DNA from 3 places in the Sediminibacillus sp. JSM 1682029 genome. Region 3 is predicted to be linked to each of the others. Evidence: riboswitches for the same ligand, from Rfam matches in the RefSeq annotation. Region 3 holds a riboswitch; each other region holds the start of a gene.
What was found. Region 3 has a riboswitch for S-adenosylmethionine ahead of ABVF09_RS01965 (SDR family NAD(P)-dependent oxidoreductase). Riboswitches for the same ligand answer to the same signal wherever they lie in the genome.

Region 1: it holds a riboswitch for S-adenosylmethionine, as region 3 does, so the genes downstream of both, ABVF09_RS07965 (PLP-dependent aspartate aminotransferase family protein) here and ABVF09_RS01965 (SDR family NAD(P)-dependent oxidoreductase) in region 3, are expected to answer to the same signal.
Region 2: it holds a riboswitch for S-adenosylmethionine, as region 3 does, so the genes downstream of both, ABVF09_RS07605 (LLM class flavin-dependent oxidoreductase) here and ABVF09_RS01965 (SDR family NAD(P)-dependent oxidoreductase) in region 3, are expected to answer to the same signal.

Annotation. Positions count from the first base shown of each region.
Region 1 is NZ_JBEWYY010000003.1:357,787-360,908, forward strand. It holds gene ABVF09_RS07965 (PLP-dependent aspartate aminotransferase family protein) at 1-1,708, opposite strand, end outside; SAM riboswitch class I at 1,849-1,959, opposite strand; gene ABVF09_RS07970 (hypothetical protein) at 2,113-2,952, opposite strand; gene ABVF09_RS07975 (hypothetical protein) at 2,949-3,122, opposite strand, start outside.
Region 2 is NZ_JBEWYY010000003.1:279,984-283,105, reverse strand. It holds gene ABVF09_RS07610 (ATP-grasp domain-containing protein) at 1-206, opposite strand, end outside; gene ABVF09_RS07605 (LLM class flavin-dependent oxidoreductase) at 240-1,289, opposite strand; SAM riboswitch class I at 1,409-1,516, opposite strand; gene helD (RNA polymerase recycling motor HelD) at 2,289-3,122, opposite strand, start outside.
Region 3 is NZ_JBEWYY010000001.1:396,647-399,768, reverse strand. It holds gene ABVF09_RS01970 (Na+/H+ antiporter NhaC family protein) at 1-996, opposite strand, end outside; SAM riboswitch class I at 1,150-1,246, shown strand; gene ABVF09_RS01965 (SDR family NAD(P)-dependent oxidoreductase) at 1,327-2,079, shown strand; gene ABVF09_RS01960 (Na+/H+ antiporter NhaC family protein) at 2,467-3,122, shown strand, end outside.

The sequences.
Region 1 (3,122 bases), on a different contig from region 3:
ATGGGCAGAGACTTTCGACAACGGTAATCCCTTGCACGCGCGCCTGATCGGTGACATCCAGGCTAGTACTCTGGGAATCGAGCCACAGTATTTTTGTTTCAACCTGGCCGTCATTTGCCAGTAAAGCCTCTGCAGCGAGTGTGTCCTGTGTATAAACGACATCGATTTCTTCCTCTATTGCTGCCACATTCGCCACTGGCGTCTCACCTAGAATTGGCTCATTTCCATTGTGGACCGGAATGACTTTAAATCCGAGATTTTGCAACTTCGCAGCTGTTCGATACACCGGCAAATTTTCATCCGGCTCTAATCCAAGAACGGCTATCGTTTTTTGCCGGAGCCCGTTTGTCCGGTCGAATGGTGAGTGAAGCGCCCATTGTACTGCCTTTTCATTTGTGGCAGTAATGGTGGGCTTTGTACCGGTAGCTTGTGCGATTGCCTGATCGAGATCCTGAATCAAGTCCTCTGCGGTTTCAATACCGATCGAAAGACGAATCAATTCTTCCGTAACACCACTTTCCTTCAATCCATCTGCATCAAGCTGCTGGTGGGTGGTGGAAGCGGGATGGATGATCAGTGATTTGGCATCCCCGACATTGGCTACATGCGACCAAAGGGTGATGTTGTCGATCAACTGCCGTCCTGCATCGCGTCCGCCTTTGATACCGAAAGTAATAATGGAACCTGCCTTTCCGTTCAAGTATTTTTCTGCAAGTTGGTGGGAAGGATGGTTTTCCAATCCTGGATATGCAACCCATTCCACTGCTGGATGGTCGCTTAGGTAACCGGCGACCTGCTGGGCGTTTTGGTTATGCTTTTCTACACGCAGATGCAATGTTTCCAGACCCTGCAACAGCAAAAATGCGTTCTGCGGGCTCAGGCAGGCGCCGATGTCGCGCAACAGCTGTACGCGTAGCTTCGTAGCAAAGGCTGCCGGTGCAGTGTCGATGGCATACCTGATGCCGTGATAGCTTTCATCAGGCTGGATGAATTCAGGGAATTTTTCATTGTTCCAATCAAAACGTCCGCCATCGACGACTACCCCTCCGATTGTCGTACCGTGCCCGCCGATCCACTTGGTAGCAGAGTGGACAACGATGTCCGCTCCCCAGGTAATCGGTTTGGTTACATACGGAGTGGCAAATGTATTATCGATAATCAACGGGATATCGTGTTCATGTGCAATCGCAGCGATTGTTTCCACGTCAAACACATTCAGGCTTGGATTGGTGATGATTTCGCCAAAGACCGCTTTGGTTTTGTCGGTGATAGCTGCACGGACGTTTTCCGGATCCGAAGCATCCACAAAGGTGACATTGATTCCGTAGCGAGGCAGTGTTTTGACAAACAGGTTATAAGTGCCGCCGTAAAGATTGCTGTCGGCTACGATTTCATCGCCGCTCCCTGCCAAGTTCAGAATCGACAGAGTAATGGCAGCCATGCCGGAAGAGGTGGCAACTGCCGCTACGCCGTCTTCCAACAGAGCGATCCGTTGTTCAAAAGCATCCACAGTCGGATTCATGATGCGCGAATAAATATTGCCAGGTTCAGCCAGGGCAAAAAGATTCTGGGCGTGCTCGGTATCACGGAATACATAGGATGTCGTTTGATAAATCGGGACTGCCCTGGAACCTGTCGCCGGATCTGGTGTCTGTCCTCCGTGAAGAAGTTGTGTTTCGGTGCCTAGCAAATGGAATGGGTTTGTCATGTTAATTCCTCCTAAGCGGGATAATTCTAGGGAAAAATAGTACCTAAGGCCGTGAAAAGCAGGTAACAAGATTGTTGTGTTGGAAGAGGGGGAATAGAAAAGCCCTCTTCCTAAGAAGAGGGCGTGTAGTCGGAGTCCTCCTCTTATCTTTCAGATCATGGACCTGTAGGAATTGGCACCTTTTCAAGCATTGTCGCTTGAAGGTTGCCGGGCATCATCGGGCCTAGTCCCTCCGCCGCTCTGGATAAGAGTCTTGTTATTCAATATGTTTGAAATTTCAATCTTTGAAAGAATTATAAATCACTCTGTCAATCCAGTCAACCCTTAAAGAAAAAATTTGAAAAAAGAAGGGGACAGTCCCCGCCGGAGGGACTGTCCCCCATTGCTCTACCAGGATAAAGAATTTACTTGGTATACAGTTGATTGACTTCTTCGATTTCGAGTTGGTGGGTGCCTTTTCCGAATGTATCTGTTTGGTCACTGGATTCTTCTTGCCAAATGTTTTCAGTATGTAGTTGGACATCGGCCTTATCCGGATTGGTCAGATACACCTCATCCACCTCGGTTAACGACCAATTACTTTTGATAGCTGCCAGGTTCAGGCGCGCTTCATCCAGCCAGGAGCGGACCTCGGTTTCCATGTTTCCCGGAATCGACACCGTTGCAGTAAACCGGCTGTCATCATATCCGAATTGGCTCGTGGGTGCTTCAAGCATTTCCACATACAAGGTGTCACCGACCTGGTGAAAAGAGGCGACTTCCTCTGGCTTGATGTCTTTTTTACTTGCCGTACTAGAGTGGAAGGTGCCGAATATATGAATAGCGCCTGTGTTGTTTGTCTCCAGCCTTGTTCCCTCCGCGGACTCCAAGACAATTTTTTTCACCTTGTCACCGATATTTTTTTCGATTGGCGGCAAGGTTGCTTCCACCTCCTCAGCTTGGACAGTGGTTTTAATCTTATCCAGCAATCCAGTAGTGGCCCCGATAAAAAGGATGAGCGCAACACCCCCTAAGAAAGTGATGAATACGATGGATAAAATGTCATATTTCACCACAGGTTGTTCTTGCCGGGACATGTAGACGTAAAGGATGATTTCCACTCCTAAAACAATCAGGATCAATGGAAACCAGGCCAATAAAACCGTTGTTGCATCCCAATCGAAAAATTGAGAGAGCATGATGACCGTACCTAGTAAAATGAGGGCTGCCCCCATGGAGACAGATCCTACCCGCCATTTCTTCATTGATTGTTTCCTCCTTTATCCGGTTTCGCCCCGATGATCAAACGAATTCCCCCAGCTATCAAAAGCAAACAGACAAGCGATACTTGAAAATACTGGCGGTAATAATACCAAAGATCGATTTGAAACGCTGCACGCACTTGTTCAGCTATGACTGGAAGCAAAATGGAATC
Region 2 (3,122 bases), on a different contig from region 3:
GTCAATTCAGGGGCATACCGATGATCTCTTGTATGGGAGGAGGCACTGATCCGGCTATAAAAGATTCCTTCTGGTGGTTCTTCTGTCAAATCGACCATCCCCTGGTCCAAAAACCATTCTTCATAAGGGACATCAAGCTCCTCCAATCGTTTCGTCAGGTGCTCGGTCCATTCACTATTTTCATGGATGACATATACTTTGCTCATTCTGCCGTCTCCTCTCCTTGGTATGGTTTCAAGTTATTTCAATAACTGACGTCGTTTTTCTTCCACAAGCGGCATGACTTGCTGCGAGAAACGCTCCATTTCTTCCAGCTGGGGCGAAAACTGCAGCAATAATAAGTCCAATCCCGCTTCTTCGTATGCCGCGATCCTTTCCGCAATTTGGTCCGGTGTCCCGATTAAATTTGGACGCAAGCCCCGGTTCGAGACCGAATAATCATTAAGTTCAACTTGTTGCTCCAACTGCGATTTGCTGACAAAGTCTTGATAGCCGGCGTATCCCGCGCTATCTTTCACGTCAGTTATTCGTTTCCATTCTTCCAATGCTTCTTCCTCGGTATCCCGGCAAATCACGTAGGCCGCCATGCCAAACGATTGGAATTCTGGCTGACTGGCTTCTTCCCGCCTTACCTTCATTTCCGCTATCTTGCTGGCAATCTCATCGACCGTGCCTCCGTGCATGACATAGGCGTCACAGGAATCGACAATTGCCTGTTTGCCACGATCGCTTTCCCCTCCCGCATATAGGGTCGGGAAAGGTTTTTGTACCGGCTTAGGAGCAAGTTTGGCATTGTTCACTTCATAATAATTGCCATGGTAAGAAAACGTTTCTTCCTGCCACATCCCTTTCAACACTTCCAGGAACTCCTCTGTCCGGTCATACCGTTCATCGTGGGCGGTAAATGCTCCACCATATTGTTTCGCTTCTTCTTCCCACCATGCCGAGACGACATTCAGTGTAAACCTGCCGTTACTGATATGGTCAATGTTAGCAGCCATTTTTGCTGCTACAGCAGGATTGTGGAACCCGGGACGGACTGCTGTCATGATTTCGATTTTCTCTGTCACTGCTGCCAGTCCGGCCGCTGTCGACCATGCTTCCAGAGAATCTGCATCGATTCCTTTTATGTCGTTCAAATATAACTCAGCAATCAACGTGGTATCATAGCCCCATTTCTCTGCTGACTGGATCACTTGTTTTGCATAATCAAAGGTTGGAGGCATCAGTTCATCCTCTACATTTCGCAACCATCCGCCGAAAATCGGCAGCCAAAATCCGTACTTCATGTTATCTCTCCCCTGCCTGAATGCTGACAAATTTTGTTTCCGAATAAGATCTTATTTGAAACCAGGCGTTATAAAAAAGCCTTCTCCCAGAGAGGAAGAAGGCTTATTCGTCATTCAGCTTCTTATCTCTCAGAGTACATTCACTCTGTAGGAATTGGCACCTTCCTGAAATTCCAGTGGGTTGCCGGGCTTCATCGGGCCTGTCCCTCCGCCTCTCTTCATAAGAATCGTTATTCGGTTGAAGTAATCTTATCAAATAACTCGGGTTAATTGCAACTGGTTGATTTCCACAATTCCATTGATTTTGTTTTTCATAAAACCTATAAACTGTGAATTAACTTGAGTGAGTCCCCCTGACATCCGGCCTTTATTTAGGTTGGAGAACAGCGCTGAGGAAATACCCTGCGCTTTCCGCGGGCGGCTGGTGAGCTTCCTCGAGCTAACGCTCTGCGGGATCTCTCCGAGGCCTTTGCTCCCGCAGGAGTCTCCGGGTATTTCCTCAGCTAAGAATAGCTTCCTGTTTTTAAGCGAGTATACTAGATATATTTTTCTTCATTCAATAGCATGAAACATCTTATCAAAAGACATTTCTAGGAAAACAAGCAGAAAGCCGAGAGAAGGGGAAAAGACGAAACCCAAACTGTTTTTTATGAAAAGACACACATATCCTGACAAGCGTTTTATTAAGAGGCTTAATGTTTGCGATAATCAGCAAACTTCTTAGCGAAGGTAGCATACGAAGACTCCAGCGGGAACAGCGCGAGCTGAAGATCCACTTGGTAAAGCGGTTTTCTTTACCAAGTTAGCTGAAGCCGTGCCCGCGGAAAGCGAAGTATGCTACCGAAGCGTTAGTTACACGCTTTTTGCATAGGCAATGGAGCTCCCCATTAAAGTTACTGCATAGTTTCTATCAACTCTCGAGACGAAACAATAAAGTCTGCGATTCTTGTTTTGGCTGCATGCGCCCAATTCGGACGGAAATTGCTAGATGTCTCTTGCCTATGCCCTGTCATACAAATCTTCCGGCAGTTGTTGCAAAAAAGCGGACATTGGACCGATCGAGAACACAGCCAGTTCATGCATCGCCCTCGTACAGGCTGTGTAAAGCAAATTCCGCTCCAGTTCCCGAGAATATTGAGAAGCCGAAGCATTATAGATAATCGCCGCATCGAACTCGATTCCTTTTGCCAGATATGCCGGAAGCACAAGCAGCCCTTTTTGGAAGGTGTGCGTTTCTTCATCCATCAGCTTTGCTTCCGTTTCTTCGCGCAATAATTGATACGCCTCCCGGCTCTCCTCCATCGTTTTGCAAATAATGGCGATTGTTTGGTGATTTGCAGCGGTATAGCCCTTTATTGTCTGCAATATTTGCTGTTTTAGTTTATGTTGATCAGACACCTGGATAATCAATGGCTTTGAACCTTCCCGGTTGAAAGGCTCAATGACATCGCCGCCTGGCATAAAGGCTTTGGTAAACTCCACAATTTGCCTGGTTGAACGATAACTTCTCGTCAGGGTGATCCGTTCGTGCTTTGCTTCCAATCGAGAAGAAAGCAGGGTTTCTTCCGTGGAGGCATGCGCATAAATCGCCTGGTTGTAATCTCCTAGAAGCGTCATCCTGCTAAGAGGGAAAACCTCTTGGAAATAAGCAAACTGGAACGGGGAGTAATCCTGGGCTTCGTCGATGAATAAATGCCTGATAGACCGATTCACCTGAAAGCCGACCAGTCGATTGTAAAAGTATAAGTATGGAGCAGCTTCTTCCCAGGTCAATTTTCTTTTCTCCAGTAACTCCAGCGATTGCCGGCAAATTTCCGGCCAATTATCCGGAAG
Region 3 (3,122 bases):
AATGATTGCCTGCATCATTTGATTGCCGCCATCAATAAAATGAAAAAGCAATTCATGTAAAGGCAATTTGCGGATGGCATAGAATAGGAACGTAACCGTCAAGGTCAAAAATACTGCCAGCAGCATGACAAACGTTGCATCTGCTTGGGTAAAGGCATCGAATACCGACTTTGCACCTTTTGTGCGGCCATCTTGCCAAAGTAAAAAGAGAGACAAGCCTAAAAGCAGAAATAGCGGGATAATAAGATTCCAAGGCTGGGCTTTCACCAATGATAATTCCTTATTTATGCTGGAACGGTGAAAAGGATGTGCTTCATCACCCTCCGCTTTGTATTGTTTTTTCCTATTTTCTTCGGAAGGCCAAAACGTACGAGCAAGGCCGAAAATAAGCATGATAATGGCAAAAAAATTAAAGGGAATACTCATCAGAAACACACTATAAGCACTCCATTCCAAGGCATTTTTATGAATTCCGTTCTCGACAAGGGATACCATAAAACCGACAAAAGCGGTTGCAACAGGCAAGAGGACAATAACGGATGAAGTAGAAACATCCATGGTAAATCCGACCTTTTGTCTGGAAATGTTCCATTTACCCAACAACGACTTAACGACAGGACCAATCATCATGATCCGGAACATCGGCATCATAAAAGTGAATGGCAGGGTCAGCCAGATAAGAGTCAGAAGTCCCCGCTGAGAATGGATTTTTCCTCCTGCCCATTCTGAGAACCCTTTGATTCCTCCAGCTATCGTCATCATTCCGACAAGTCCACCGAACAAATATAAAAATCCGATGATTTTTATATTTGTTTCGTCTGACAAAGTTTCGACCATATAAGTGACGGCTTGATCGGATCCGCTCAGCCATCCAGATTTTAAAAGGATAGAACCTGTCAGGACACCAAGAACCAGGCCAGGCAAAATTCTTTTCAACCAAATGGAAAAACCGATGACGATAATAAACGGTACAATGGAAAGCCATTCGACAGACAATAGGATCTCCTCCTTATGTGGGTCTTAGGATTCCCATAATGAAATGACCAATACCTATGATTGAGATGTTCGAGCTGTGTAGTTTTTAAAAAGGTTAATTCATACTTGACAACTAGGAATAGTAGCAATTATGATATTTAATACAATTGTATAATCTTATCAAGAGAAGTTTAGGGAACTGGCCCGATGACACTTCAGCAACCTCTGTTCGCAGAAAGGTGCTACATCCAGCATGCTTGAGAGATAAGAGTTAGCAGAACCTTCCATCTTTCTCGGAAGGTTTTTTTGTGTGATAAGAAGAAGATCGGCAACACGGAGGGAGGAAAGTGGATGAGTCATTTGCATGGAAAAATCGCTGTTGTGACCGGCGGCGCGAGAGGAATTGGTAAAGAGATAGCCAAAAAACTGGAGGAAGCAGGAGCAACGGTCATTGTGGCGGATAAAGGAAGTAACCCTGACAACATTCGGAAGCATCAATTTGCTTTGGACGTCACAGAAGAGAAAGCTGTGGAGCAGTTTTTCGAATCAATCGCTACTCGTTATGGAGTGATCGATATTCTTGTGAATAATGCAGGCATTTCGAGAATGGCGGAAGTTATAGAGATGCAAGAAGAAGACTGGGATTCTGTAATGGATGTAAATGCAAAAGGGGTATTCCTTGCCAGTAAATTTGCTGCAAGACAGATGAAAAAAGCAGGGAAAGGCGGCAAAATTATCAATATTTCATCCCAGGCAGGAAAAAACGGATATAAATACATGGGAAGTTATGTCGCATCTAAACATGCCGTTCTTGGATTGACGAAAGTTATGGCTTTGGAACTGGCAGCTGACAATATTCTGGTGAATGCTGTTTGCCCAGGTATCATTGAAACGGGGATGAAACAGACAGAAAGGGTTTGGGGAGGAAAACTGCGCGGCGTGGACGCTGCAGCCATCGAAGCAGAGGATCATTCCCAAGTTCCTTTGGGAAGAACAGGTAGCCCGGAGGATGTTGCAGATACCGTGTTATTCCTGGCATCCAAAGCAGCAGACTATATAACAGGCGAAAGTATAAATGTAACCGGTGGAATGACCATAAATTAAGAACGCTATGTTGTCTAAGAAAAAAGATATATACTGCGCAGTATTTGTAATGGGGAATTCCATTGCCTATTAAAAAAAGTATCAACCACCGCTTCGGTAGCATACTTCGCTTTCCGCGGGCACGGCTTCAGCTAACTTGGTTAAGAAAACCGCTTTACCAAGTGGATCTTCAGCTCGTGCTGTTCTCGCAGAGCGTCAGCTCGAGGAAGCTCACCAGCCGCCCGCGGAAAGCGGAAGGTTTTTCCGCAGCGCTAAACTCCCACTCAACCAATGTAAGAAGTAAGGAAGAAAAATTACCTATGTCGCAGTTTCTATCCACTGCTCATCCATGTGGGTAAGGTGCAGCGGTCCATAAAAATAGTTGTTTTGAAAGGGAGGACGAGAAAAGTGAAAAAAGAAAAAATAGAGGGAAATCCTTATGCATTGCTGCCATTTCTCGTATTTGTCTTATTATTCCTCGGCACAGCATTGATTACGAAGGATTTCAGCAGTATGCCAGTAGTGGTGGCGATTTTGATTGCCGGCTTGTTTTCACTGGCGATGAACCGAAAAGAAAGTTTTGCCAAAAAAGTGGAAGTGTTTTGCAAGGGTGGGGGCGACCATAATATCATTTTGATGGCACTTATATTTATATTGGCCGGCGCTTTCGCTTCCGTTGCAGAAGCTACAGGCGGAGTGGACTCTATAGTCAGTTTGGGGACCTCGATTTTACCGGCGAATTTGCTCATGGTCGGATTGTTCGTGGTAAGTTGTTTTATCTCTATATCAATGGGAACCTCTACAGGGACAACCGTTGCCATCGTGCCGATAGCGGTCGGGGTTGCGCAACAAACCGGAATCGACACAGCTTTGGCCGTCGGAGCGGTAATAGGCGGAGCCATGTTTGGGGATAATTTATCGATGATATCGGATACCACGATTGCAGCAGTGAGAACACAGGAGACCAACATGAAAGACAAATTCAAGTCGAATTTCTTTATCGTCCTGCCGGCTGCTTTAGTGACTGCTTTGATCCTGGCGTTTATCCCGGTAGGTGAAGCAGC